2 regions of the Ornithinibacillus salinisoli genome follow, and region 2 is predicted to be linked to the other one. Evidence: predicted binding sites of a transcription regulator. Region 2 holds the regulator's gene; the other holds the start of a gene.

Region 1 (15,319 bases), 290 kb from region 2:
TCTTTCTTTTGCTTGCCTATATAACTAATTTTGATATTCATTACTAACCAAGGGTGTAATGCTGTGTTCTTGGTTGCATGAATACTTTGAAATAGTTTGGTGTATTTTTCATTTTCTTTCAAATGGTTAAGGATTTGTTGAAGTCGTGGACTTCCAAAATGAATCCGATCCCCTTTTTCATCTTTTTTTTCCGGATTTGTTATTAAAGTCAGTTTCATCGGATCTCCAGGATGTCCCATTTTCTTAATATAATGCCAGTAAAAAGGGCGGTTCATTAATGCTCTGTCCATATCCTCGGTTAACTGAATGTTCATTACGCCGTTTTCATTACTCAAAATGTTACAATGATGAGCAGTAAAATAATCTTGTAAGAAGATATTAAGGTTAGATATTGCCATACTGTTGCTCCTCTTGTTCATCATATTGTGTATTACTAATAATGGATGATAAATTATCAAGTTTTATTTTTGCTTCTCCTGTTGTTGATGATTCATTAAAAATTGTGTTGATTTCTGATTCAAGATCTTTAATGTGAAGTTCAGCGAGAATATCATCCAAATGGCCAATGACTTGTTCAAACAAGTTAATCTTTTCGTATAACAATTTCATAATATGCTCTTCTACCGTGTCTTTAATAGCAAAATTATAAATATGAACATCTTTTTCTTGACCGTACCGGTGAATTCTTCCGATACGTTGTTCAAGTCTCATTGGATTCCAAGGTAAATCGTAATTAATCATGTAATTACAAAACTGTAAGTTAATACCTTCTCCACCTGCTTCGGTTGCTATTAGTACTTGGGCACGATCCTTAAATAACTGTCGCATCCAGTCTTTTTTTCCTCTCTTAAATCCACCTCGGAACGGAACAGAGGTGATACCGTGTTGTTGTAAGTACCATTGTAAGTAAAGCTGTGTAGCTCGATATTCTGTGAAAATAATGACCTTTTCATCACCGAACTGTTTGATTAATTCTACAGCTTTTTCTGCTTTTGCATGATGAGGAAGTTGTTCAATTTTCTTTATAATTGGTTCGATATACTCTAAATTTTCCTCTGTTACTAACTTTTGTAATGATAAAAAGCACGCTTCCCTTGAAGAGCAAATTTCACGCAAATAGGTTATTTTCGAGAATGTTGAAAACGGTTGAACCGTTGTATCTAATTGTTGATAGACCTCTTTTTCTTCTTTCGTAAAATCTACCCAAATTGTTTCGATGTGTCGCTTGGCATTATTTAATGAAGTACTCTGTCTAGTATTTCGTACCATTACCTTTTGAACGAGTTGTTTTAAATAAATATCTTGATTAATTTTCTTACGATCTTTTCCATATTGTTCAACAAACGAGTCATAATTTCCTAAATGACCTGGTTTTAATATCGATACTAAATTAAAAATTTCTATAAGTTTATTTTGTACAGGTGTTGCTGTTAGAAGAAGGCAATATTTTTTCTTTAATGAACGTACAAATTCATAGTTTTTCGTTTTATGATTTTTAAGTTTATGTGCTTCATCAATTAAGAGAAAATCATAGTCAATGTCTAATATCGCTTCCCGATGTGGCTCCCGTTTTGCGGTATCAATGGATGAAACTACTATTTCATATTGATCCCAATTATAATTCTTCCGGTGTTCAATTGCCGGGATGTAAAACTTTTCATTGAGTTCCCGAACCCATTGATTAACTAAAGATGCGGGTACTAGAATTAAAGCTTTTTTAACTAACCCTCTAATCATATACTCTTTTAGAATGAGACCAGCTTCTATCGTTTTACCAAGACCAACTTCGTCAGCTAATATTGCTCGTCCATTCATATGTTCGATAGCTTGTTTAGCTGTATCTATTTGGTGTGGTAAGAAATCAAGATGCGGTAAGAATTCTAATGCACGTAATCCATAAAATTCAGTAGTCACTGTTGTTTGTTCTGCTTGATATGCCATATCAAAAAGTTCCCAAGACGATAATGGTCCATCTTTATCAATGGTATCTTGAAGATTTGTAATAAATGTAGAATCATAAGTAATATTGATATTATTCATTCCAAACTTCCTTTTTATATAATAATGAAAAGATAAAAAAATTTTATTGAGAATAAGACACAAGTAAGCGTTTCTATGATATAATGAACGCGATAAAAAATAGAGTTTTTCACCGATACATAAGTTAGTATAACCAAAATAATCTATTTTCATAAAAGGCGAATGATTACAAGGGGAGAGTTTATTTATAGTTGTTTTTACTAACTATAAATAACGCCGAAGGAGCAAGCGTTTTCGTGAATCTCTCAGGCAAAAAGACTCTTGTAGGACGCACCTCTGGAGAGCGTTTACAGTTTGTAAACCACCCACGAAGCAAGCATCCATTTGGATGCGCAACTTTCTGGTCGTAGGACAGAGATTTTTCTGATAACAGTGAAATCTCTATTTTTTTATGCTTGAAAACTGTTATTAGCGATGCTTATTTGCTAATACCTGAGGTGCACTTATTTAGATGGGATGCGTTCCTATCTATCAAAAAAGGAGTGGTAATGTGAGTGAGATAAAAAGAACCCCTTTGTACCCTGTATATGAAAAGTACGGTGCGAAGACGATTGATTTTGGTGGTTGGGAGTTACCTGTTCAGTTTTCTAGTATCAAGCATGAACATGAGGTAACACGAACAAAAGCGGGATTATTTGACGTATCCCACATGGGAGAAATTATCGTTAAAGGACCTAAGAGTCTAGAATTCTTACAAAAAATTGTTACAAATGATGTATCCAAGTTAACACCGAAAAAAGCACAGTATTCACTTATGTGTTATGAAAACGGTGGAACTGTAGATGATTTCCTTATCTATATGCTGGCTGAAAATAATTATTTGATAGTTGTAAATGCTGCAAATACTGATAAGGATTACGCTTGGTTAGAAGAGAACAATTTTTACAGCCAAGAAGAACTATCTATTAAGAATGTTTCATCAGAATACGTTCAATTAGCTCTTCAAGGCCCCCTTGCAGAAGAGATCTTACAAACAGTAACTGAAACAAATTTAAGTGAAATTAAGTTTTTCCGTTTTGAGGATAGTGTACAGTTTCAATCCATAGAAGCAGGAGCATTAGTTTCAAGAACCGGCTACACAGGTGAAGATGGCTTTGAAATATATATAGATCCAGCAAATGGATGTGACCTATGGGATCTATTGTTAGAGGCAGGAAAAGAAAAAGGACTAGAACCGATTGGGCTAGGTGCTAGAGATACACTAAGGTTTGAAGCGAATCTACCATTATATGGGCAAGAGATATCGAAAGAAATTACACCAATCGAAGCTGGTCTGAAATTTGCGGTTAAAGTCGATAAGCCAATGGATTTTATTGGGAAAGAAGTATTGAAAGAACAAATTGAAAATGGACCTGCTAGAAAGATTGTGGGACTAGAAATGATAGATAAAGGGATTCCACGTCATGGTTATGAAGTATATGATGGTGAAGATAAAGTTGGTTTTATTACATCAGGAACCCAGTCACCAACATTGCAAAAGAATATTGGTCTAGCTCTAGTACAAGCGAATTCGGCTACCCTTGGTACAGAATTAGTTGTACAAGTGCGAAAGCGAAAATTAAAAGCGGAAGTTATTTCAAAAAAATTTTTAAATCCAAATAAATAAGGGAGGGTATATGATGGAATTTCGTTATTTACCAATGACAGAAGCGGATAAACAAAAAATGCTGCAATCAATTGGAATTGATACTACGGAAGAGCTATTTTCTGATATTCCGAGTAAGGTACGATTTAATCGTGAATTAAATTTAAAAAAACCTGCAAATGAACCTGAACTTATGAAGGAGTTAGTAGCTTTAGCTAATAAAAATGCTAACGTAAAACAAAATAGTTCCTTTCTAGGTGCAGGGGTTTATGATCACTTTATCCCATCTGTTGTTGATCATGTTATTTCTAGGTCTGAATTTTATACTGCGTATACACCATATCAGCCGGAGATATCCCAGGGAGAGCTACAAGCTATCTTTGAATTTCAAACAATGATTTCTGAATTAACCGGAATGCCTGTTGCCAACTCATCGATGTATGATGGAGGAACGGCATTGGCAGAAGCAGTAAATCTAAGTGCTGCACAAACAAAAAGAAAGAAAATATTAGTGTCTAAAACGGTCCACCCAGAATCTCGCGCAGTCATCGCGTCTTACGCAAAAGGACCAAATTTGGAGATAGTTGAGATAGATCATAAGGATGGTATTACCGATTTAGAGAAATTAGCAAATGAAATAGATGAGAATACAGCAAGTGTGGTAATGCAATATCCAAACTTCTTTGGACAAGTTGAATCCTTGCATAAAGTAAAAGAGATCATTGATACACAAAAGAAAACGATGTTTATTGTTTCCAGTAATCCGTTAGCATTAGGGTATTTAACTCCTCCAGGAGAATTTGGTGCGGATATCGTTGTTGGTGATACACAGGTTTTTGGAATTCCCGCCCAATTTGGTGGACCACATTGTGGTTTTTTTGCAACAACTACAAAACTAATGCGAAAAGTACCTGGTCGCTTAGTAGGTCAAACAACTGATGAAAATGGAGTAAGAGGATTTGTACTAACATTACAGGCGAGAGAACAACATATTCGTCGTGATAAAGCTACATCGAATATTTGCTCCAACCAAGCCTTAAATGCACTAGCTAGTTCTGTTGCGATGAGTTCAATTGGAAAGCATGGTTTAAAGAAAATGGCAGTGTTAAATATGCAAAAAGCGAGATATGCAAAACAGAAATTTGAAGAAGCTGGATTTACTGTTTTATCAGAAGGGTCATTCTTTAATGAATTTATTGTTAAACTATCAACTTCCGTATCAGATGTAAATGATAAATTAATAGAAAAAGGTATTATTGGTGGATATGATTTAGCTTTTGCTTATCCAGAGCTCGAAAATCATATGTTAGTTGCTGTAACAGAAATCCGTACAAAAGATGAAATTGATGCTTTTGTTAAAGAATTGGGGGATATACATGGCTAATAAAGATTTTCCGCTAATATTTGAACGTAGTAAAGAAGGAAGAACAAGTTATAGCTTACCAGAATTAGATGTTCCTGATATTAATTTGGAAGAAGAATTTGAGGAATCCTATATTCGTAAAACAGCTCCTGATTTACCAGAAGTTAGTGAATTAGAAGTAATGAGACATTATACAGGGTTGTCTAATCGTAACTTTGGGGTTGATTCAGGATTTTATCCACTAGGTTCCTGTACGATGAAATATAACCCTAAAATTAATGAAGATGTTGCACGTTTAGAGGGATTTAGCCACATTCACCCTTATCAAGACCCAAGAACCGTACAAGGCGCTTTAGAAATGATGTATGATTTACAAACCTCCTTAAGAGAAATTACTGGTATGCATGAAGTATCTCTTCAACCAGCAGCAGGAGCACATGGCGAGTGGACTGGGTTAATGATGATCCGTGCCTTTCATGAAGCTAATGGTGACTTTAATAGAACAAAAGTAATTGTTCCAGATTCTGCACATGGAACAAACCCAGCTTCTGCCACGGTAGCAGGATTTGAAGCAGTTACAGTAAAATCGAATGAAAAAGGATTAGTAGATTTAGAGGATTTGAAAGCAGTAGTTGGGGAAGATACAGCAGCATTAATGTTAACAAATCCAAATACACTAGGACTTTTTGAAACGGAAATAGTAGAAATGGCAGAGATTGTTCATGAAGCAGGTGGGAAGTTATACTATGATGGTGCAAATTTAAACGCAATCATGGGGTATGCTAGACCTGGTGATATGGGATTTGATGTTGTTCATTTAAATCTTCATAAAACTTTCACTGGCCCTCACGGTGGTGGAGGTCCTGGATCTGGTCCTGTAGGTGTGTCAGAAGAATTAGAACCGTATCTTCCAAAACCTATTTTAACAAAGAAAGAAGACCAATATGTATTTGAATATGATCGCCCACAATCAATAGGAAGGGTAAAACCTTATTATGGAAACTTTGGTATAAATCTGAGAGCGTATACGTATATTCGGACAATGGGTGCAGAAGGTTTGAAAAAGGTAAGTGAATATGCTGTACTAAATGCGAATTATATGATGCGTAAATTGGAGAAGGAGTATGATCTTCCATATCCTCAGCATTGTAAACATGAGTTTGTTTTATCAGGGAGAAAACAGAAAAAACTAGGAGTACGCACACTTGATATCGCAAAACGATTGTTGGATTATGGCTATCATCCACCAACAATTTATTTCCCATTAAATGTGGAAGAAGCATTAATGGTTGAACCAACAGAAACCGAATCTAAAGAGACGCTAGATGGTTTTATTGATACAATGCTTTCTATTTCAGAAGAAGCAAAAAATGAACCAGAATTAGTTCAAGAAGCCCCACATGATACAATTGTAAAGCGTATGGACGAGACTACAGCGGCAAGAAAACCAATTTTAAGATACTACAAATAAATAATAGCCTAAGGTGAACAAACACCTTAGGCTATTTTGATAGTTACTCGAGTTATTTTGACTTGATCTTACCTGTCCATTTCTTAAATCCGCCTTTTAGTTGGCTGATATCCTCATATCCTTTTTTATGCAATAACTGTGCAGCTCGTGCAGATCGAGAGCCACTTTGACAGTAAAGGTAAACTGGCTTGTCTTTACGCAATTCCACTAAGCGCTGGCGTAATTGGGTTACTGGAATATTTCTTGCACCCAAGATATGGCCTCTTTCAAATTCTTGTGGTTCTCTTACATCAATTAATTGTGCTTTTCGATATCCTTCACGAAATTGTTCTTCGGTAATTGTTTTTAAATACATCCGCTGTCTAAAGAAGCGAAAAATACCGAAAGCTAAAAGGATTACGAGTGCAATTACTAAAAATTCCATGAATCATGTCCCCCGTCTTTCACATTAGTACATGTTCTATTATATGGCTATTTCATTATTTTTTCAAAGTTTTTTTAGGTGATTCGTAAATTATAGAGCTGTTCAAAATAATTTCATAAAATCTTATCTATACTCGAACTCATAAAAACCCGATAATAAACGAGTTTGTCGAACATTATCAGATCATGTCTAATACATCAGAAAAAGCAAATTGCAAAAGTTTCTATTTTGAAGGATTTTTTTAATTGTAGCTTTCATTTCCTTTAAATATCTATCTTTTTTTCAAATTATCTCTTGTTGACAAATTTCATTTGATTCGTTCCATACACAATATATAGTGTATTTTATAAAATGGAATACAATATATTGTGTAATTTATTTTAAAGTGGTATTGTATATTTAGATAATTTATAAAAACTATTAATTAAATGAAAGAGTAAGAAAAGGAGTGTTCCAATGTCAGTGATTGTCGAAAAACTGAATAGTATTAATGTGGAAATGTTAAATGAGGATATTAAACTTTTTCCACAAGTACATCCGATAACGGAAGATATGAAATTGACACATAAGGGTGTTTCGCGATTAGTCATGCTTGATCGCTATGCTTTTAAAGACACGGAGAAAAAGTCGCTAAAAGAAGGTGACTTCGTCGTACTTACTGTAAAAGCAGATCCGAAGTTTCCAGCACGTGGTTATGGCTTTGTTAAATCGATTGATTGGTCTAGTAAGGAAGCGATCATTAAGGTGGATCCAGAATTTCTATCTGTGTTAGATGGAGAAGAAGCCTCATCTGGAGAGGTGAAAAGAGGACTGGATGTCATTGATAAACCCCTTGAGGTTTACTATGAGCAAATTGCTAAACGTAATGCAACAGGATTGGCAAGCGTTGAAGTAACTGATGATAAGAAGCAAGAATGGATAGAAAAGTTTAATAAGGAATTAGCTAATTTGAACTTTATACCTGCTGGTAGGGTATTGTATGGTGCTGGTGCTGAGACAGATGTTACATACTTCAATTGTTATGTAATGCCCTATATAAAAGATTCACGCGAAGGAATTTCCGACCATCGGAAACAAGTAATGGAAATCATGAGTAGAGGTGGCGGAGTTGGTACGAACGGATCTACGTTACGTCCACGAAATACGTTGGCAAAAGGTGTTAACGGAAAATCTTCAGGATCTGTATCTTGGTTAGATGATATTGCGAAGTTGACGCATTTGGTTGAGCAAGGTGGATCAAGACGTGGGGCACAAATGATAATGCTCGTAGATTCTCACCCTGATATTATTGAATTTATTATTTCTAAAATGCAAAATCCTAGAATCTTACGTTATCTAATTGAAAACACAGAAGATCAACAAATTAAGCGTTTAGCTCAAGAAAAGCTAAAATTCACCCCACTTACAGAAACAGAAACGGATCTTTATCAAGGAATACTTAATTACAAAAACATTCCTGGTCAAGGTGGATTTACTAGTGCTACTTTTAAAGAGGCAGAAGAAAAACTTAGAACGGGTGGAACATATTCGGTTCAAAACTCTGAATTTTTAACTGGCGCAAATATTTCGGTATGTATAACGAAAGAATTCATGCAGGCTGTTGAAAATGATGAATTGTATGAGCTAAGATTCCCTGATGTGGAAAATTATACTGCAGAAGAAATGAAAGCATACAATGAAGAGTGGCATAACGTTGGAGATGTCCGAAAATGGGAAGAAATGGGATATGGTGTTCGCGTTTATCGACGTATGAAAGCGAAAGAGCTTTGGAATCTAATCAATATTTGCGCAACATATTCTGCTGAACCAGGCATTTTCTTCATAGACAATGCCAACGATATGACCAATGCGAAAGCATATGGAGATCAAGTAGTTGCTACAAATCCGTGTGGAGAACAACCTTTAGCACCATATTCTGTCTGTAATTTAGCTGCTGTTAACTTAGCTGAAATGGCAGATAAAGATTTATGCACAGTTAACTATGATAAGTTAAAAGAAACAGTACGTATTGGTGTAAGAATGCAGGATAACGTTATTGATGCAACACCGTATTTTTTAGCAGAAAACAAAAAACAAGCATTAGGAGAACGTCGAGTAGGCCTCGGGGTTATGGGTCTTCATGACCTACTGATTTATTGTGAAACAGAGTATGGATCAGAAGAAGGTAACAAACTAGTCGATAAGATTTTTGAAACCATTGCTACAACTGCTTATCGCGAATCTATTGAACTTGCCAAAGAAAAAGGAAGCTTCCCGTTCCTTATTGGTGATACTGAGGAAGAAACAATGGATCTCCGCAAAGCGTTTATTCAAACAGGCTATATGAAAAAAATGCCTGAAGACATAAGAGAAGATATATTAAAATATGGTATACGAAACTCTCACTTACTAACCGTTGCTCCAACTGGAAGTACTGGGACTATGGTTGGCGTTAGCACAGGTTTAGAACCTTACTTCTCCTTCTCGTATTTCAGAAGTGGAAGATTAGGTAAATTTATTGAAGTAAAAGCTGATATTGTACAAGAGTATTTAGACAGAAATCCTGATGCAGATTCAGAAAAATTACCTAGATGGTTTATTACCGCAATGGATCTTGCACCAGAAGCACACGCGGATACACAATGCGTTATACAACGATGGGTTGACAGCTCTATCTCTAAAACGGTAAATGCGCCAAAAGGATATACAGTTAGTCAGGTAGAGCAAGTTTACCAAAGACTCTATAATGGCGGTGCCAAAGGCGGTACGGTATATGTTGATGGAAGCCGTGACTCACAAGTATTAACATTAAAAGCGGAGGAAAATACATTCGGTGAACAAACGGAATTATTTGATGAAGTGGAAGAAAAACCGAAAGTAGTGCTAATGGATACGATTCAAGAACTGGATAAGACAAATGTAACTATTGGATCTGAAGTAGGAGATACTTGTCCAGTTTGTCGAGAAGGTAGTGTAGAAGATATTGGTGGCTGTAATACCTGTACTGGCTGCGGAGCTCAACTGAAATGTGGATTGTAAGTAATATTATAGCGGAACTGACTATTTTGTTAATGAGGTCGGTTACCAGTCACAAACATTAAAAATCTAAGGACCATCAATTTGTATATCAATTTGGTGGTCTTTTCTTGTTATTAGGTACTGTGAATACTGCACGTGAACAAGGAAGGGAGAGATACCTCCAAATCCTTACCTATCTATAAAAATAGGGTGATCAAAATGGATCACTTTTCCTTATTGGCAACAATCGATTATGTTTTTGGAATATTATGTTAGTATTGTAATATAGAGATATTGAACGCTACAGGTTAGGTGGAGGACATAGTATACGTGCTTTTTTATATCGGTAAATCCATGAATAGGTAAGTTAACTTTGAGCTACTTGAAAGTTCCTATTTTTTCTTTAGAATCCTTAGAATGAAGGTGTTACAGTATGCGACGAATTATGGTGATTGGGATTTCATCAGGTGTAGGGAAGTCAACATTTGCGCAAAAATTAGGGAAAGCGCTACATTTAAATGTTTATCATTTAGATGCTTTATTTTGGAAGCCAGGCTGGGTAGAAGCCTCATTAGAAGAATTTTCAAAAGCACAACAGGAAATTGTGAATCAACGTGAATGGATTATTGAAGGAAATTACAGTAATACATTCGATATACGTGCAGAACATGCAGATACAATAATATACTTAGAACTTCCACTTCATGTTTGTTTGTATCGTGTTGTTAAGAGATGGTTAATGAATATAGGAAGAACACGACCTGATATGGGGGAAGGGTGTAAGGAAAAATTAGATTGGGACTTTATGAAGTTTATATTTACTACTTACTATCCTCGAAAAAGAAAAATGAATGAACGATTTCAGTCTTTGCAATCATTGGGTTCTAAAAAAGAGATTATTATCTTAAGGAGTAAAAAAGAGATTCATTCTTATTTAGAATATATAAAAAGACAAAAAGAATTAGTTTATAAACCTCAATAACATGTAAGCTAATAAAATAGATATTCTTACAGAGAAATAGACAACTCTTCCATTAAATGGAACAGTTTATACCAAAATTATGTAGCGACCAGATGTCCACTAAAATAACTTTAAGGGATTAACAATGAAAATTCGCACGCAGCATCCGCCAAAATAGCCAATATTTTCGATTGAAAACGGACTTCAAAATTTTGTTTTCAGGTCTACCTTTCTTGGTTTTAACTTGTCTATTATTCCAAACTACGTTATTCTCTAAAAAGAAACAGTTTTGCCCTAGATAAAAAAAATTCCATGAAATGGGGAGATCATATGCCGACACCGAGTATGGAGGATTATATTGAACAAATATATAATTTAATTGAAAATAAAGGATATGCACGAGTATCTGATATCGCTGAAGCGTTAATGGTACATCCTTCATCTGTTACAAAAATGGTACAAAAGTTAGATAAGGATGATTATTTAAACTATGAAAAATACAGAGGATTCATTTTAACTGATAAAGGAAACAAGATTGGAAAACGATTGGTATTTCGACATGAGTTATTAGAAGACTTCCTTGAAATTATAGGTGTCGATAAGGAAAATATATATAATGATGTAGAAGGAATTGAACATCATTTGAGTTGGAATTCCATAGACAGGATAGGAGATCTTGTAGCCTACTTTAAAGAAGATAAATCAAGAATCGAAACATTAAAGCAAATACAAAAAGAAAATAAATAACTAATGCAAATATACATAAGGATTTAGTTCTAATTTCTCCTTCAAAAGCTTAAAAATATAGAAAAGAGCATAAAGGAGAAAGCGTATGAAAATTGATGCTGTTTTTTCCGGTGGGGGAGTTAAAGCATTTGCGTTTATTGGAGCATTAGAGAGTTTGGAAGAAAGAAACCTAGAGCTTGAACGTGTTGCAGGAACTTCAGCTGGTGCTATACTTGCAGCATTTCTTGCAGCAGGGTATACCGTGAAGGAAATAAGACATATTTTAGATAATCTAGATTTAAAAACGTTCTTTGACCCACCACATTTTAGTAAAATTATCCCTGGAAGCAAGTGGTTGTTATTATATTTTCAAAATGGATTATATAAGGGAGATAAATTTGAAAACTGGCTATATATTCAATTAGCCAAAAAAAACATATACACGTTTCGCGATGTACCGGAAAATTATCTCAAAGTCGTAGTTAGTGATTTAACCTTAGGGAAGCTTGTAGTCATACCAGATGATTTAGAAAGAATTTATGGAATCAATCCTAATCATTTTCTTATTTCTAAAGCAGTCCGGATGAGTGCGGGTTTCCCTTATTTTTTTATGCCGAAAAAACTTCCCGGAAAAACAAATGAAAAAAGCATTATGGTTGATGGGGGGTTGCTAAGTAACTTTCCGCTTTGGGTATTCGATCAAGATCAAAATAAGCAAAGAAGACCAGTGTTAGGAGTTAAACTAAGCGATTCCACTGAAATGATACAACCACGGCGGATAAAAAATGCATTAGAGATGTTGCACGCCTTATTTTCAACGATGAAACAAGCACATGATGCGAGGTATGTATCAACTTCAGAAGGGAAAAACATTATATTCATTCCTGTAAAGAACGTAGAAACAACTGATTTTCGAATCAGTTCAGAATCCAAAAAAAAGTTAATAGATGAAGGGAAACAAAGAACGAAAATATTCTTACAATATTGGTCAACATAAAAAGCGAGTTTCTAATTAGATGCTCGCTTTTTACGTTTTGATTTATTTCCATCAATGACCCGCAAATGATTTGGTCGCTTTTTACTAATCTTCTTCTTTAGTGGAACTTGTTGTTGCGTGCGGTGTGTAGTTGAAGATTTTACGTTCGGATCATGTTGCTGTTTATACTTTACTTTGGACTGTTTGACTGCTTGTTTATATTTCTTCATATCTGGAGAAGCGGTTCTTTTTTTGAGAAATAGAAAGTAGATTACAGCAAATATTGCTGCACCAAAACCAATCGTGATTAATATGTTCAAAAGGAAATTGGTTGTATTCGTAAATAGTTGCGAAATCAAGCCTACAATTGCTAGCCCTATGATAATGTAAATGAAGTTTTTCAATCCGTTCATACTCCTTTCTTATCTACATCCCAATTTATTTATGTAAAGGGAATAATTTATACAACCCAATAGAATGGTAATTATAACAAAATCTATCAAGAATAGTCTTACCTTTTTTAATCGAAATATTCATGTTTAACAATATTCCTAACCAAATCTATTTGATGAATGTATCATGTTTATTTTACTAAAGATTATAAAGGATAACTAGTCCGTGACTCTAATATTACGTTACAATTCTGATAAAAAATCAATGATTTGTTTTATAGCCATTGGTCATACTAAAGAATGGAGGTTGATATAATGAGTGAGAATAAAAAACTTGAACAAAACAAGCCGGAGCAGTCGACTACAATTTTCGGGAGAGCGTTACTTACAGGGTTTATCGGTGGATTAGTGTGGAGTTTTTTTGGAGTTATTAATTACTACTTTAATTTTTCGGAAGTATCACCAAGATCATTTTTACTACGATCTTGGTTGCGAGCAGGTTGGACAGACGGATGGTTGGGAGATGTTATTTCCGTCTTGTTAGTGGGTGTAATATCCGTGGGTGTTGCACTAATGTATTATATGATGTTTCGGAAGATTAATTCCATGTGGGTTGGTGCCGGATATGGCTTAGTATTATGGGGTATTGTGTTTTACGTTTTTAATCCTATATTTCTTAATATACCGAGCTTGTTTGATTTGAATGTCAATACGATTGTGTCATGCATTTGTTTGTATTTGTTATACGGAATATTTATCGGATTCTCGATTTCTTATGACTACAATGATACGATATTGAAAAATAACAATACTTCAGAGGAAAAAGCTTCGAATTAGTTTGTTTTTGGGCGAAATGGTTATTCAAATGGTGTTGTTTATGATAAACTAATTACGTCCAACTATAAATTACAAAGGGATGAATGGTACTTGAAGCGGCTCTTATTATTAAATGGACCTAATATTAACATACTGGGAAAACGTGAAAATGAAGTTTATGGGGATTTTACACTTTTGGATATTGAAACAGAAATTAGTGAACTAGTTGAAGCCAATGGATATAAATTGGATAGTAAACAGTCCAATCATGAAGGGGAACTGGTAGACATTATTCAGGAAGCTGAAGGGGAATATGAGGGTATCATTTTTAATCCTGCTGCATATACCCATACTAGCATCGCACTACATGATGCAATAAAAGCGATTTCAACACCAGTCGTCGAAGTACATATTTCAAATATTCATAGTCGTGAATCTTTCCGCCATAAATCACTTCTTGCTGGAGTCTGTTATGGACAAATTGTTGGATTCGGGAAGCAAAGTTACCGTTTAGCAGCTTTAGCTCTATTGCCAGAACAATTAAATGCTTCTATCATTCGATAGTTTTTACATGTAGGAAAATAGGGAAAGGGATGAGGAAATGGAGAAACTAAAAAAATTGAGAAATGCCTTAGAGAAAAAGGAACTTGATGCTCTATTAATCGCAAGTCCTATTAATAGAAGGTATCTTACTGGATTTACTGGAACTGCAGGTGTAGCTATTGTTACAAAGAATGATGCACGATTTATTACGGATTTTAGATATACGGGACAGGCGACAGAACAAGCGAAAGAATTCACAGTAATCGAGCATAAACAATTAATTGAACTTGAAATCGCAGATCAGATAAAACAATTAAATGTTAAGCGATTAGGATTTGAAAAAAATCATATGACATATGCTACATATGAACATTATAACAAAGTTATTGACGCAGAATTAGTTCCAACAAGTGACACTGTAGAGAATATCAGATTAGTTAAAACTGCAGACGAGCTTTCCATTATGAAAAAAGCAGCAGAAATTGCTGATCAGGCATTTGAGCATATTCAAGGCTTTATTAAGCCGGGAGTAAAAGAAATTGATGTATCTAATGAGCTGGAATTTTTCATGCGCAAGCAAGGTGCTACTTCTTCTAGCTTTGATATTATTGTGGCATCTGGTTTTCGATCTGCAATGCCACATGGTGTAGCCTCCACGAAAGAGATTCAGACAGGGGAACTTGTTACATTGGACTATGGTGCACTATACCAAGGGTATTGTTCGGATATTACTCGTACGTTTGCTGTAGGGGACATTAGTGATGAATTAAAGAAAATTTATAATACAGTTCTTGAAGCGCAATTACTTGGAGTAGATGGAATCAAACCAGGTATGTCTGGTAAAGAAGCAGATGCATTAACGAGAGATTATATTACTGAAAACGGATATGGGGAATACTTCGGTCATTCGACTGGACATGGTTTAGGAATGGAAGTACATGAAGGTCCTGGACTATCGTATCGTAATGAAGGAAAATTAGAAACTGGAATGGTTGTAACGGTAGAACCAGGAATCTATGTTCCAA
Region 2 (15,319 bases):
TAAATCAGCTGAATCTGTTAAAAGCGTACTTAACATCTTACAATAGTGTATTAAAAAGCTTCTTTCTGCTTATTTGCAGGAAGAAGCTTTTTTAAGACTAGGCTTAATTGTTTTTTTTTGGTATAATAGAAAACGCTTACATAAATGGAGGTGTTTATATGATTGGAAAGAAACGAAAGTTAGGAAAGAAAATAGATAGTATATCTATTGGTGAATCCTATACGGCAACTCACATTATTCAGGATAAGGACCTTTTATTATATTTAGGTTTAACAAACGATGCTAATCCTCTATATATTCAACATGACTATGCTTCACAGACTCCATATCATCAGCCGATCGTTCCATCTGTAATGCTGTTTGGAATGGTGTCCTCTATGGTTTCGATGCATATACCAGGACCAGGCAGCCATATCATCGATCATGAGATGAAATTTCCGAAACCAGTTTATCATAATTCAGAAGTGAAATTTACTCTAGAAGTAATTGCGATGGATGAAAAAGAACATAAGGTAACTTTATCTGTACATGGGTATGATGTAGAAGGAGATGAAGTTATTCAAGGGAAATTAAATGTATGTCCGGCATATGAACCTAAATCAATCACTGCCAGTTCCTTGGAAAATTTCTTTTAACGAAGACAGAAATTAATTGACCTTACTTCGTATTGGGGATAAAATGCGAAGTAACAGCAGCGTGATTTCTACTCTGGGCAGTCGCTTTCCACAGGGAACGCGAAGAGGATACATGGATAGGAGAAGTATGGAGAGTGACAATTCTTCCCTTATTTGTGACAAAATTGGGTAATGAAGGGGTTTAAAGGACATCTGTTCCGTTATTAACCGGAATGACAGGTATTCTGGTACGAATTAGAGCAAATAACGTACGTGATGTCCGACAACATTTTCAAATGAGATTATTTTACGAAATAACGTACGCCATGTCCGCTCCATTTAAGCCCTACTCCAAGCGAAGGCGATAAGACCCCAAAGGAGCGAGGGAACTACTTGCGTAAACTTCTTTTTTTCCTTGCGTCGTGGAAGCCTAGTGCGAAGCATTATTAGAAGATGCAGGCGCACTTGTTTTCGAGTGAGGAGGCTTATCGTGAGCCCGCAGGAATCGAAATGTATTTCCGGAGCGGTGATCCTATGCTTCGCAGTCTATATAAAAATAGTACCAAATGATGCGAGTAGAGCATGACCGCTAGGGAGTAAGTCGAACTATCCAAACAACATATGGATAGTTTTCTTTTTATAATTTATAAAGTTTTCTTTACAATTACAATCCAATATTTCAATTACTTGCTATCCATTGTAAGATAGAACTATAGATAATAGGTCTTTTTCGGAAATGGGGAATAGATAATGAATGAGAGAATTCTTATTGTAGATGACGAGAGTTCCATTGTAACTTTACTAAAATTTAATATTGAAAAAGCTGGATTTCAAACAGATGTTGCATACAATGGTCTAGAAGCGATTGAAAAAGTTGAAGAAAGTGAATTTGATCTCATCATTCTAGATTTAATGTTACCAGAGATGGATGGAATTGAAGTATGTAAATATTTACGAAGAAAACAAATTGAAATTCCAATTTTAATGTTAACAGCAAAAGATGAAGAATTTGATAAAGTATTTGGGTTAGAATTAGGAGCGGATGATTATTTAACAAAACCGTTCAGTCCGAAAGAGGTTATTGCGCGTATAAAGGCCATCTTGAGGAGAACTACGAAACAGACAGACCTAAGACAGAACACAATTAGAATAGGTAATATTACTATCTATCCAGAGAGATATGAAGCGGAAATGGATAATGAGGTCTTAACGTTTACACGAAAAGAATTTGAATTATTATATTATCTTGCAAATCATAAAGGGAAAGTACTTTCTCGAGATCAGCTACTGAGTGCGGTTTGGGATTATGATTTTGTTGGAGATACTAGGATTGTAGATGTGCATATTAGCCATTTGCGAGAGAAGATTGAACCGGATACCAAAAAGCCGATTTATATCAAAACGATCCGTGGATTAGGGTATAAAATGGAGGTCCCCACAACATGAAAGCTCTTTTTAAAAGACCGATCAATTACTACGCACTAGGTATTACGTTATTAGTTGCTATTACAGGGCTTGTCTTATTTCAAGTAATTGATAATTATATTGTATTAATATCCGTTTTATTAACGGAGTATATTATTTTAATTATGATTCTTTTGCATGTTTACGATACGTATATTAAACCAATACAAAAAGCTACGAAAACAATGGACCAGTTGGTTAAAGGGAATTTTAGAGCAAGAATGCATCACCCGATTACAGGCAGCATTGGTGCCCTTAGTACTAAAATAAATGCTTTGGCAAGAAATTTGAGTGAACTCTCTATACATGAACAAATGCAAGCAGAACAATTTTCTACTGTTATTGATAATACGGAAAGTGGAATGGCATTAATCGATGAAAAAGGTTATATTCACTTAGTAAATCGAAAATTCATCTCTATGTTCGGTAAGTCGCAACGAGATTATATTGGTTATTTATATTACGATGTGATATCCAATGAAAAGGTTCATCGAATTGTCCAAGAAACATTTTTATATGAAAAAAATGTAAAAAAATCTTTTATACAAGATAATGCTAGTAAGCAGTATATTGAAATAGTTGGTGCTCCAATATTTAATGAACGAAACATTTTAAAAGGTGCTGTCTTAGTTTTTTATGATATTACAGAGCTTAAGAAGTTGGAAGTGATGAGAAAAGACTTTGTTGCAAATGTATCCCATGAATTAAAAACACCAATAACTTCTATAAAAGGATTTGCGGAGACCTTGCTTGATGGAGCAATAGATGATAAAGAGGCTAGACAACATTTTACACAAATTATTTATGATGAAAGTAATAGGTTGCAATCCTTGGTAGAAGATTTACTTACATTATCACGATTAGAGAAAGAAGAATACCAATTAACCATTTCAGAAGTTAATGTATCTAGTTTAATTGATGAAATTACCCCAATGATTGAACAATATGCCGGGCAACACGATATTAATTTTATTTTAGAAAGTAGTGAAAATATAACATTTAATGCAGATCATGATCGTGTAAAACAAGTATTAATTAATCTTTTAACGAATGCAATTAACTATACTCCTTCAAATGGGAAGGTTACTCTCGCGGTAACTGACAATCAAGAATTTGTCCAAATAGAAGTAAGTGATACTGGTATCGGTATACCAAGGGACGCATTACCTCGTATATTTGAACGTTTTTATCGTGTTGATAAAGCCCGTAGTAGGAATACTGGAGGAACTGGATTAGGGCTTGCAATTGTTAAACATATTGTCGATGTTCATGAAGGGAAAATCGAAGTAGATAGTGAAGTGAACAAAGGTACGACAATAAAAGTATACTTCCCTAAATAAAGTGCAAAACCTCACTCAAACGAGTGAGGTTTACATATGTCTGTAACCATTTTTACTTAAATAGTTCTACTTCGATTCCATGCATTATATCAAAAGCCCCTTGAGAAATATTCGCACATACAGTTAATGTGACATCATAAGTAGGGTAAAAGGCAGAATGGAAACTTACCCCTGGGTCATATCCCATGACATGAAATCTGTGAATCGTGTTTTTTCTTTTTGAAATCCAAATACCGTAACCATAATATTCCTCATCCTCTTCTTGAACATGAGGTGTAAGTAGTAAATTTGTCATGGTTTCGTTTAATAGATCTTGGTTTAATAGAGCTTTCCAGAAACGATTCATGTCTTTCGAAGTTACAAAAGCTCCACCATCTGCGCCGCCTTGTACAGGTAGAGAATAGATATTTGTTCTCCATGTGCCATTTGGATTTTCAATATAGCCTAAAGCTGTATTGCCAGGTAGTGAATCTAGTGCAAAATAACCTGAATCTAGCATACCGGCTTTTTGGAAAATATGTTTTTCTACATAATCGGTAAATTTAAGCCCGCTCACTTGTTCAATTACTAATCCAAGCAAGATGTACCCGGCATTGTTATAGTGAAAATGATCTCCTGGTTTGAACATCATCTGGCTATCCTGAAATAATGGCAGGAAATCGTGTAATCTACGTAAATGATACATCGGTTGTTTCATCCACAATTCTTCAAAATCATCCATAACTACTTCATCAAAATAATCTGGAATACCAGATGTATGTGTAAGTAAATGATGAATCGTTACTCCGTTATCAAAATGAGGAAGGTTAAAATCAAGATATTCCAATATCTTGGTGTCTAAGGATATCTTCCCTTCTCCAATAAGTTGGCAAACTGCTACTGATGTAAATATCTTACATCCAGAGGCAATGCCAAAACGAGTATGTTCATTGTTCTTTAATTTTTCTGCTCGGTTGGCATAACCATAACTTAAACTTTCTAGGACGGAATTTTGCCCTTCAATAAATGTAGTACCTGAAAAATTGATATTATGTTGAATGTCTCGTATTCGGTCCTGTAAACTATTGCCCATGTATAACACACTCCTAAATTTGCTTTTTTAGATGGCTGTTTTCTAAACAATTGTGCTTTTTCAAGGAATGAATATTCATTCGTAATTGATATAAAATGCGCAGTAAATTCAATCTCAAATTTCACGATGTTTTTTATTTTAAGTTAATGCACAGTCTATATAAAAAGCATCAAAATATGCGAAAAGGCCATTAAATAAAAATCAGTGGATAAAGCAAATTTTATTTATAGGTTCATTCAAATGAATAAATTCACAATACTCACTCCTTTGGGAATAGTTTACCATAATAGACCTTTATTCACTACCACTGAATTGATGTGAGTAGGAAGAATAAAAGGTTATATATTATCATTATTTTTTACGCCTTGTTGACTACATGGTAAAATAAATTAAATGATGTGATATTGAAGAATGGAGGATTTATACATATGTCTAATAAATTAGTTTTAATAGACGGAAACAGTATTATCTACCGTGCGTTTTTTGCCTTGCCTTTATTAAACAATGATAAAGGAGTTTATACGAATGCGGTTTATGGATTTACAACGATGTTATTACGTATATTAGAAGAACAAAAACCAACACATATGCTAGTTGCCTTTGATGCGGGAAAAACGACATTCCGCCATAGTACATATAAAGAATACAAAGGTGGACGTCAAAAAACACCACCAGAATTATCCGAGCAATTTCCTCTAGTAAAAGAATTACTAGATCAATTTAATATTAAGCATTATCAGTTAGACCAATACGAAGCGGACGATATTATCGGTACGTTGTCAAAACATGGAAACGAGAAAAAGTGGGATGTCTCTGTGATTTCCGGTGATAAGGACTTATTACAACTTGTCTCTGATTCCGTTACTGTCAATGTAACGAAGAAAGGAATCAGTGATGTGGAAGCTTATACACCATCTTATATGTTAGAAAAGATGGAGATTAAGCCGGAACAGATTATTGACTTAAAAGCGTTAATGGGTGATAGTTCAGACAATATTCCTGGTGTTCCAGGAGTAGGTGAAAAAACAGCAACGAAGCTGTTAAAGCAATTTCACACATTAGAAGAAGTTTATAATCATGTTGATGATGTTACTGGTAAAAAATTAAAGGAAAATTTAATTAACCATAAAGATGATGCGTTTATGAGTAAAGAACTTGCTACCATTAATCGTGATTCGCCTATAGAAGTTACGTTGGACGACCTTACATATACAGGGTTCCAGCCACATGATGTTAGTGTTATTTTTAAAGATCTAGGTTTTCAATCCTTGTTGGAGCGTATAGGTGAAGAAGGATCAGTAGAAGAAAGTAGTGAGGAACTGGGCGAAATTGAATTCAAGATTATAGATACTGTTACGGAGGATATATTTACTGGAGAAGACGCTCTAGTAATAGAAATGTTATCAGACAGCTATCATAAATCACCAATAGAAGGAATTGGTCTTGTTAATGAGCAAGAATCTTACTTTATACCGACAGAAGTAGCCATTAACTCAGAGGTATTTAAGACTTGGGCAGAAGATTTCTCTAAGAAGAAGAGTGTTTTTGATGCGAAAAAAACATTGGTAGGATTCCTGAAACATAATATCCATTTAAAAGGAATTACGTTTGATATGTTACTTGCATCCTATCTACTTAACCCTTCTGAAAATAATCATGATATACCAGCGATCGGACATCGAATGGGGAAGAAGGCAATTTTGTTTGATGAAGAAGTATATGGTAAGGGTGCAAAAATAAAAGTACCTGAGCAACCGATACTAGCTGATCATGTTGTACGAAAAGCAACATTACTAGCGGATTTAAAAATCGAGATGGAAGAACAATTGAATGAAAATGAACAATCTGCATTATTAAAAGAATTAGAAATGCCACTAGCCCTAATTTTAGGTGAAGTAGAACATTATGGTGTACAAGTAGATATTAACCGTTTAGAAGCAATGGGCACTGAATTAAGGTCGAGATTAGATGAAATTGAAAAAAGCATTTATGAGATAGCTGGTGAAACGTTTAATTTAAACTCTCCAAAGCAATTAGGACCGATCCTATTTGAAAAATTGAAGTTACCAGTGATTAAAAAGACAAAAACAGGCTATTCTACTGCTGCAGATGTACTTGAACAATTAGAAAATGAACACGAAATCATCCCGAAAATTCTACTATACAGGCAGTTAGGAAAACTTCAATCTACATATATTGAAGGGTTGTTAAAAGTTGTTGATAAGAAGACGAGCAAAATCCATACTCGGTTTAATCAAGCATTAACTCAAACCGGAAGACTAAGTTCGATTGATCCTAACTTGCAAAATATTCCGATACGCTTAGAAGAAGGTAGAAAAATTCGCCAAGCGTTTGTTCCATCCAAAGATGATTGGATTATGTTTGCTGCAGATTACTCTCAGATCGAATTGCGTGTGTTAGCTCATATTGCCAATGATGAAAAACTAATTTCTGCTTTTAAGAACGATTTAGATATTCATACCCAAACTGCCATGGATGTTTTTCATGTTCAGAAGGATGAAGTAACAGGTAATATGCGTAGACAAGCAAAAGCAGTAAACTTTGGGATTGTGTATGGTATAAGTGATTATGGATTATCCCAAAACCTTGGAATTACTCGTAAGGAAGCCAAACAGTTTATTGAACGATATTTTGAGAGTTATCCTGGAGTCAAGCAGTATATGGATGATGTCGTACAAGAAGCTAAACATAAAGGGTATGTAACTACATTAATGAATCGAAGAAGGTATTTACCAGATATTACAAGTCGTAATTTTAACTTGCGGAGTTTTGCGGAACGTACAGCTATGAACACACCAATTCAAGGATCAGCTGCTGATATAATTAAGAAAGCAATGATTGATTTACATGAAAAACTTTTAGATGAGAATTTACAATCCCGGATTCTTTTACAAGTACATGATGAATTAATTTTAGAAGCACCAAAGGAAGAACTTGAATCATTAAAAGAAATAGTCCCTGCAATGATGGAAAATACAGTTGAACTGAATGTTCCATTAAAAGTAGACTTTGCATTTGGTTCAAGCTGGTTTGATGCAAAATAAGGAGAAAAAAAGATGCCTGAATTACCTGAAGTTGAAACAATTAAAAATACGTTAAAGCGATTTGTATTAGATAAAAAAATAGAGGACATCTCTGTCTTTTGGGGAAACATCATAAAAGAGCCGGATGATGTGGAACAATTTAAACATATACTTATGGGTCAAACCATCCATAATATTAATCGAAAAGGAAAATTTTTATTATTTGAAATGGATGACTACACAATGATTTCCCATTTGCGAATGGAAGGGAAATACAGTGTAGTATCCAAAGAAGAACCAGTTAAAAAACATACACATGTGATCTTTCGGTTTACAAGCGGAGAAGAATTACGTTATAACGATGTTCGTAAATTTGGAACGATGCATGTTGTTCCAAAAGGGGAGGAGTTTCTCCATAAGCCTCTAAATCAATTAGGTCCAGATCCCTTTGATAATAGCTTTACCTTTGACTATTTTTATGAAAAGTTAAGAAAGACAAATCGCGTTATTAAATCGGTGTTGTTGGATCAATATGTAGTTGCTGGATTAGGAAATATTTATGTTGATGAGACGTTGTTTCGAGCTGGAGTCCATCCATTGAAAAAGGCTAATAAACTTACTAAAAAAGAGGTCAAAAAAGTCCAAGAACAGGCGATTTTAACGTTAAAAGAAGCGGTTGCTCAAGGGGGAACTACCATTCGTTCTTATGTAAATGGTCAAGGTGAAATGGGAATGTTCCAGCAAGAGTTATTTGTTTATGGTCAGGAAAATCAAGGTTGTAAAAATTGTGGGAAACTAATTATTAAGATGAAGGTTGGCGGACGTGGTACACATGTTTGCCCGAGCTGTCAAAAACAGTAATAGTTTTACACATGACTTTTCTTACATCATGGAAATAGGGGGATTTGGTAATGGCTTTAGTTATTGGTTTAACTGGTAGTATAGCCAGTGGAAAGAGTACGGTGTCTCTTATGTTTGATGACCTTCATATCCCTGTAATTGATGCAGACAAAATTTCTAGAGAAGTTGTAAAACCAGGAGAGAAGGCTTATCGAGAGATTGTCGACGTGTTTGGTACGGGAATCTTACAAGAAGATAAAAGCTTAGATCGTAAAAAACTAGGTGCAATTATTTTTACGAATGAACAAAAACGTGAACAGCTAAATCGTATTGTTCATCCGGCTGTTCGTGAAAGTATACTTTTTCAAAGAGATTCATTCGTAAATGCTGGTGAAAAGTGTGTCGTTCTGGATATTCCCCTATTATTTGAAAGCAAATTGACACATTTTGTGGATAAAACCATTGTGGTCTATGTGAATGAAGCAACTCAATTAGAACGGTTAATGGAACGAGATGGTTCCCATGAGGTGGAAGCGAAGCAAAGAATACAGTCACAGCTCCCAGTTAAAGAAAAAGCTAAGCTTGCTGACGCTGTAATCAATAATAATGGTACCAAGCATGAATCTTTTCGGCAATTAGAAGAAATCCTAAAACATTGGGGAATCTTATAATTATGAAAATCCTACGACTTGCCTGTCGTAGGATTTTTCTTTTGGGGTGTTTTAAAGAGTGATGCTATTTCGGAGTGATGTTTTGTAAAAGAAAACACTTTTTCGTGTGCGATGCAATGCTGTAGTTGCTTTCCATGGCCTAAGAGAAAGAGAAGGAGACGTGAATGGGGAAAACTAATCCGAGCAAATCGTAATATTTTTCTGGAGTGATATACTATCGCAGTATATATCAGTTGCAAAAACAATGCGAAAGACTCCTTCTTATTAATTTTAAAAAAATATGTACCTTTTACAACTATATGTGTTATACTATTTGTAAAAATAGAGAAATAAGTATAACACACTTGGGAGGACTATCAATGGAGAGAACACGAATTGCAATTAATGGGTTTGGCCGCATTGGAAGAATGGTGTTTCGCCAAGCAATTCAAGATGAACAATTAGAGGTTGTTGCTATTAATGCAAGTTATCCTCCAGAAACACTGGCACATTTAATCAAATACGATAGTGTCCATGGAATTTTTAACGGGAATGTGGAAGCGCTTCAAGGAGCGTTAGAAGTGAATGACAAAAAAATTATGATTGTAAATTCGAGGGACCCTGAGAAATTGCCTTGGAAAGAAAACAATATTGATGTTGTTATAGAAGCTACAGGTAAGTTTAAAACAAATGAAAGCGCTGGCTTACACCTGAAAGCAGGAGCAAAAAAAGTAGTTATTACTGCACCTGGCAAAGATATTGATAAGACTATAGTAATGGGAGTCAATCATGGCTCATTAGTTGCGGAAGATGATGTTATTTCAAATGCATCCTGTACTACCAACTGTTTAGCACCAGTAGTGAAAGTATTAGATGATCGTTTTTCTATTATTAATGGACTTATGACGACTGTGCATGCCTTTACAAATGATCAAAAGAATTTGGATAATCCCCATAAAGACTTACGACGTGCTAGAGGTTGTACACAATCTATTATTCCAACATCAACAGGGGCAGCAAAGGCGTTATCTGAAGTACTACCACATTTAGAAGGAAAATTACACGGAATGGCATTACGGGTACCCACTCCTAACGTGTCATTAGTTGACCTAGTAGTAGATGTAGAAGAATCTGTTACAGTGGATGATGTTAATCATGCCTTCAAACATGCGGAAGTAAATGAAATGAATGGAATCGTTAAATACAGTGAAGAACCACTTGTTTCGATTGATTATACAACAACAGAGCATTCGGCAATTATAGATGGATTATCGACTATGGTCATGGGTGAAAATAAAATCAAAGTTCTCGCATGGTATGATAATGAATGGGGATACTCCAAAAGAGTAGTGGATTTAGTTAAATATGTAGGTTCTTACTTGTATCAAAAACAAGTAAATATTTCCTAGTTTAATAGAAGTAATAAATAGAGTTCATTCTCTTATTTTGAGAATGAACTCTATTTTTTTGCCTAAAAATAACTAGGGGTTTTGTAGGAAACATGTTAAAATGATTATAGAATATACTGTCGTTTAAAATATATTTACTGGAGTTGACATATATGGCTATTCGTCATAAAGTATCAAAGTACTTAAATAATCATGCGGAAACGAGCGAAACTCATTGGGATCCAGCATTACAATCAAAGTATTATAAGACTACGAAGGATAAAGCGTTAGCTGCTTTAGAAAGCTTATTTAATAGTTCCCAGAAATACGAAATAAACTCAATTTCAAAAGAGCATGGTGAAATTAGTCTTCATGTTAAAAAGGGTAAAAAGGCTTTTGTTGTTATAACCGTTATAATGGTACGTCCTTATCAAACTGCGATTGATTTCTCCGTTACTACTGAAACGTTAATTCCAATTGATTTAGGCTATAGCACAAAATTGATTCAGCAATTATATCAGCAAGTAAATAAAGAGTTACCATTAATTGATAAGAAGTAACATGATTGGAGCTTTGTAGGATGAGATGTTCAAATTGCCAATATAAAAGTACTAAGGTACTAGATTCCCGACCAATTGAAGAAGGGCGTTCGATACGGAGAAGACGTGAGTGTGAACAGTGCGGTTTCCGGTTTACTACTTTTGAACGTATTGAAGAAATTCCTTTAATTGTAGTGAAAAAAGATGGTACAAGACAAGAGTATAGTAGGGAAAAACTGATCCGGGGTTTAATAAAAGCTTGCGAAAAACGACCAGTGTCCATTGAAACGATAGAATCACTCGCGCTTGACGTTGAAAAAGAATTACGTAACACTGGAGCGTCTGAAATAGATAGTAATGAAATCGGAGAAATGGTAATGGAAAGACTGTCAACAGTTGATGAAGTTGCATATGTCCGATTTGCTTCTGTTTATCGACAGTTCAAAGATATTAGTGTGTTTTTAGAGGAATTAAAAGAATTAATAAATGTCGAAAAAAAAGAATCTTAACGAGCCCTAACAATAGGCTCTTTCTTTTTATTTGATTAAAAGGGGTAAGAAGAATCATGAATTACATTGGAAAAATATTGCCTATTGATGGCTATCATGTCGCATATAAAGGGAACTCGATTCCAGCTGATTATACCCAATCATTAACCCATTTATATCAACCGTTGATCGGTGTAAAAGCAGTCATGCTATATCAAACCCTTTTACATGAAATGGACTTACAGCAGGAAGTTCCCCATCAAACACACCACACATTGATGAACTATTTAAATATTCCATTAGATGAAATTTATGAAGCACGAATAAAATTGGAAGGTATTGGCTTGTTAAAGACGTACGAACTAACTAGTCCAGATCAAACCATTTTTACCTATACATTACAATGTCCCTTTGCACCGCAAGATTTTTTTCAAGATGCTATGTTATCACAGCTTTTATATCATCATATTGGAAATAAAAAATTTGAAGCTTTGAAGTCGCATTATGTAAGCAGTAATAACAATGTTGAGGATGGACGTGAAATCACGGTTTCTTTTCACGAAGTTTTTCATACATTCTCTACTCGAAGTGGAAATAACGAACCGCTTACAACAAATCAAGGTAATGATGGCCCAAACTTACAAGAGGTTGATTTCTCTTGGATTGAGCAAATGTTAAAGCAGCGAATGATTCCGACAAAACAAGTGCTAACAAAAGGGAATAGAAGAGTAATTAATCAAATGATGGTATTGTATGACTTAGCAACACATGAAGTCGAAAAAGCAATTTTGTGGGCATTAACTGATGAAAATATTTTACAAGTAGAAGAATTTAAAGAGGCTTGTCATGACCTTTATAAAAAGAAGCCAATTCAAGCGAAGGTTAGATTAGTTGAAAAAAATGAGCATATAGTAGACAATCGATCTGAAGATAAAGCTTTATCCAAGGAAGAACAATTAGTAAAAGAATTAGAAACGATATCACCCAAGCAATTGTTAGAGGATCTATCAAGTGGAAATCGGGCTTCCGATCAAGATCTAAAAGTAATTCGAGAGGTGATGACTTCTCAGGGGCTTCCTTCTCCGGTCATGAATGTATTAATTCATTATGTGTTGCTGCAAACCAATATGAAGCTATCAAAAGCTTACCTAGAAAAAATAGCAAGTCATTGGTCAAGAGCAAATTTAAAATCGGCTAAAGAAGCAATGGTATTCGCTAAACGAGAAAGAGAGCGATTTCGTGCTAGTACGGCTAAGAAACAGACTAGCAACAATAATTATTATCGCAAACAGCAACCAACAGAGGTTATTCCAGATTGGTTTAAGGAAAGAAAAAGTAAAAAAACGAGTAATATATCCAAGGTAGAAATTGAAGACGATGCGGAGAAACAAGCAAGAATTGAAGCAATGCAACAGAAGTTCTCAAGTAAAAAAAACAATAATAATTTCCAAGGATGATTTTTATGAAACCAGTACAATCTACCTTAAAAAGGTGGATGGAAGAAAACAAAAACTTTAGAGAGAACTATGAAAAAATTAAAGATGAGGTATTAAACGATCCGGAAATTAAGGGTTTTTTGGAAGGGCATCCTACTATTCCCCAACATGAAATTGATAAAAAACTAATTAAATTGTATGAATATAAATCACAATCAAAGCAATGTGAAAACTGCTCTTCCATTCATTCATGCAAAAATATGCTTCAGGGCTATTCCCCTGTATTGCATGCTTATAATGATGAGATTCATTTATCCTATGAGAAATGTCATCATAAAATTATTGCTGAAAAACAACAAGAACAACAAAATCTATTCCAAAGCTTATATGTACCAAAAGAAATTTTGCATGCAACGATAGATGATATTGATCGTTCTGACACTCAACGTACAGATGCAATTCTAGAACTATACGAATTTTTGGAGCAAATAGATAGAGGTCTACCACAAAAAGGTATTTATTTTTATGGACCTTTTGGGGTAGGGAAAACTTATTTCTTAGGTGCTTTAGCAAATAAATTAAAAGAATATAATATCTCATCTATGTTAATTTACATGCCTGAATTTGTAAGAGAGATTAAATCTTCATTTAAGGATGACTCCATAAATGAGAAAATAGATTACTTCAAAAAAGCAGATGTGTTAATGATTGATGATATTGGAGCAGAATCACAATCTGCTTGGTTCAGGGATGAAGTACTTGGATCAATTTTACAATACAGAATGATGGAACGCTTGCCAGTATTCTTCACATCGAATTATAGTATGGAACAACTTGAGAGTCATTTAGCTAAAACTAGTCGTGGAGATATTGATACAGTAAAAGCAGGACGAATAATTGAACGGGTGAAACAAGTAAGTAGAGAAGTACCTATTTTTGCAAATAACCGTCGTGAATAGAGAGTAAATGATAGCTAACTAATTGTTAGCTATTTTTTTACAAGGATTTATAGCAGTAACTATAGTTACTAGTTTTCATTTATTAATCATTTTTTTGTTTCCTTGTCCATATAATGTAACAGTTTGGTTTTGGATGAGGGTGATGTTGTTTGCTGGATGTTTATTTTAGTACGAATAAAGAAGTAATTAGTTTTTGTGAGCATTTATTTCGTTATAACAAAAAAATTGAACTGCATTGGAAAACACATGAAGATTGGGGGAATCATTTACAGATTGAGAATCAAGAGGTAAATAATGAGACGTTACAAGCGGTAGCTAAATCAATGGTTGACGTATTTAAGTCTCATCGTCTCTCAGCAATGATTAAAGGAGTTATTGAGGATTTTTATTATTACTCTAATTCGGATGAAATTGAGAGGATATTAGAAATTAGCCACTGGATTATTACTGGAGAGGATGATGATAGTCATCATGTAAGAAATACGAAAGAAGATCCATTACAGCTTCTATACTCTTTGTTTATAGCAAATGTTAAAAATAAATCAACGGTTCATTTTGATTCGATAGTAAATTTTCGTTTGAAGACATTTAAAGATCAAGTTGTTTATTATGTTGGATTGGCCATCGATGAATTTAAGCGGGAAGAAGATCATCAGGAATTTGTTAATATGCTTCGAGATTTTATAACGAAAAGAGAACCAAGGTATAATACAATTCATATATTACAAGGAAACCCTTTTTCTTTTTTTAAGTCTAATGGTAAACGATTTACAAAAATGGAATTACGGATGCTTATGCAACAAGAGCCACTATATATTGTTGGTCTAGATAGTGATGAGCTTAACCTTGCTCCATTAGTTGCGATGGCACCTAAAAAAGTTAAGATTTATGGGGACCATCCGTCAGAACCAAAAACATTAACTGTTATTAATGTATTTCAAGAAAGAGCCCAATTTGAACCGTATAGTAAGTTTCCTTTTCCATATTATTTAAAAAATCAATAATAAGGCTTGATTATATGTGATACAAACGCTATAATGTGATTTATATTAAATCGCATTATGTACAAGTAATGAGAAGGACATGATCATTTGATGTCTCCGTTGTACAGAGAAGGAAGTCTAGGCTGAAAGCTTCCACAACGAATCATATGATTACCACCTTTGAACTCTTCTATTGAATATCCAAGTAGATAGAAGCGTATTATCTGCGTTAAAGATCGATGAAGCCGCAATTCATTTTGCGGGAATTAGGGTGGAACCACGTGACCAAGCGCTCGTCCCTTTGCAATAGGCAAAGGGGTGGGCGTTTTTTAATTTTCTAAAAAATAATCGATATGAAAAGGAGTGTTACGAAATGGAGGAAATTTCAATAGTCTTTCCAGATGGAGCAAGTAAATCTTTTCCTAACGGTACAACTGGAGAAGAAATTGCAGCTTCTATTTCACCGGGATTAAAAAAACAAGCATTAGCAATTAAATTGGAC

The links. The regulator NrdR, encoded in region 2, represses ribonucleotide reductase genes. The targets are predictions, from matches to a motif close to AACACNATATATNGTGTT.
Region 1: ACFSTA_RS12655 (vitamin B12-dependent ribonucleotide reductase) is a predicted target of NrdR. The motif match lies at 7,239-7,256, and genes of this name have one in related genera.

What each region holds. Positions count from the first base shown of each region.
Region 1 covers NZ_JBHUMI010000016.1:386,332-401,650, forward strand. Annotated here, with positions in the region: gene ACFSTA_RS12625 (YqhG family protein) at 1-398, opposite strand, end outside; gene ACFSTA_RS12630 (DEAD/DEAH box helicase) at 385-2,040, opposite strand; glycine riboswitch at 2,203-2,311, shown strand; glycine riboswitch at 2,315-2,397, shown strand; gene gcvT (glycine cleavage system aminomethyltransferase GcvT) at 2,531-3,646, shown strand; gene gcvPA (aminomethyl-transferring glycine dehydrogenase subunit GcvPA) at 3,660-5,009, shown strand; gene gcvPB (aminomethyl-transferring glycine dehydrogenase subunit GcvPB) at 5,002-6,459, shown strand; gene ACFSTA_RS12650 (rhodanese-like domain-containing protein) at 6,512-6,883, opposite strand; gene ACFSTA_RS12655 (vitamin B12-dependent ribonucleotide reductase) at 7,340-9,901, shown strand; gene ACFSTA_RS12660 (DNA topology modulation protein) at 10,314-10,862, shown strand; gene mntR (transcriptional regulator MntR) at 11,172-11,588, shown strand; gene ACFSTA_RS12670 (patatin-like phospholipase family protein) at 11,674-12,564, shown strand; gene ACFSTA_RS12675 (SA1362 family protein) at 12,576-12,956, opposite strand; gene ACFSTA_RS12680 (YqhR family membrane protein) at 13,251-13,772, shown strand; gene aroQ (type II 3-dehydroquinate dehydratase) at 13,863-14,315, shown strand; gene ACFSTA_RS12690 (M24 family metallopeptidase) at 14,353-15,319, shown strand, end outside.
Region 2 covers NZ_JBHUMI010000016.1:91,632-106,950, forward strand. Annotated here, with positions in the region: gene mdh (malate dehydrogenase) at 1-46, shown strand, start outside; gene ACFSTA_RS11045 (MaoC family dehydratase) at 159-635, shown strand; gene ACFSTA_RS11050 (response regulator transcription factor) at 1,365-2,060, shown strand; gene pnpS (two-component system histidine kinase PnpS) at 2,057-3,418, shown strand; gene ACFSTA_RS11060 (serine hydrolase domain-containing protein) at 3,471-4,490, opposite strand; gene polA (DNA polymerase I) at 4,919-7,555, shown strand; gene mutM (DNA-formamidopyrimidine glycosylase) at 7,568-8,395, shown strand; gene coaE (dephospho-CoA kinase) at 8,446-9,045, shown strand; gene ACFSTA_RS11080 (glyceraldehyde-3-phosphate dehydrogenase) at 9,405-10,433, shown strand; gene ACFSTA_RS11085 (cytosolic protein) at 10,586-10,972, shown strand; gene nrdR (transcriptional regulator NrdR) at 10,993-11,460, shown strand; gene ACFSTA_RS11095 (replication initiation and membrane attachment family protein) at 11,517-12,896, shown strand; gene dnaI (primosomal protein DnaI) at 12,902-13,834, shown strand; gene ytxC (putative sporulation protein YtxC) at 13,984-14,838, shown strand; T-box leader at 14,898-15,121, shown strand; gene thrS (threonine--tRNA ligase) at 15,191-15,319, shown strand, end outside.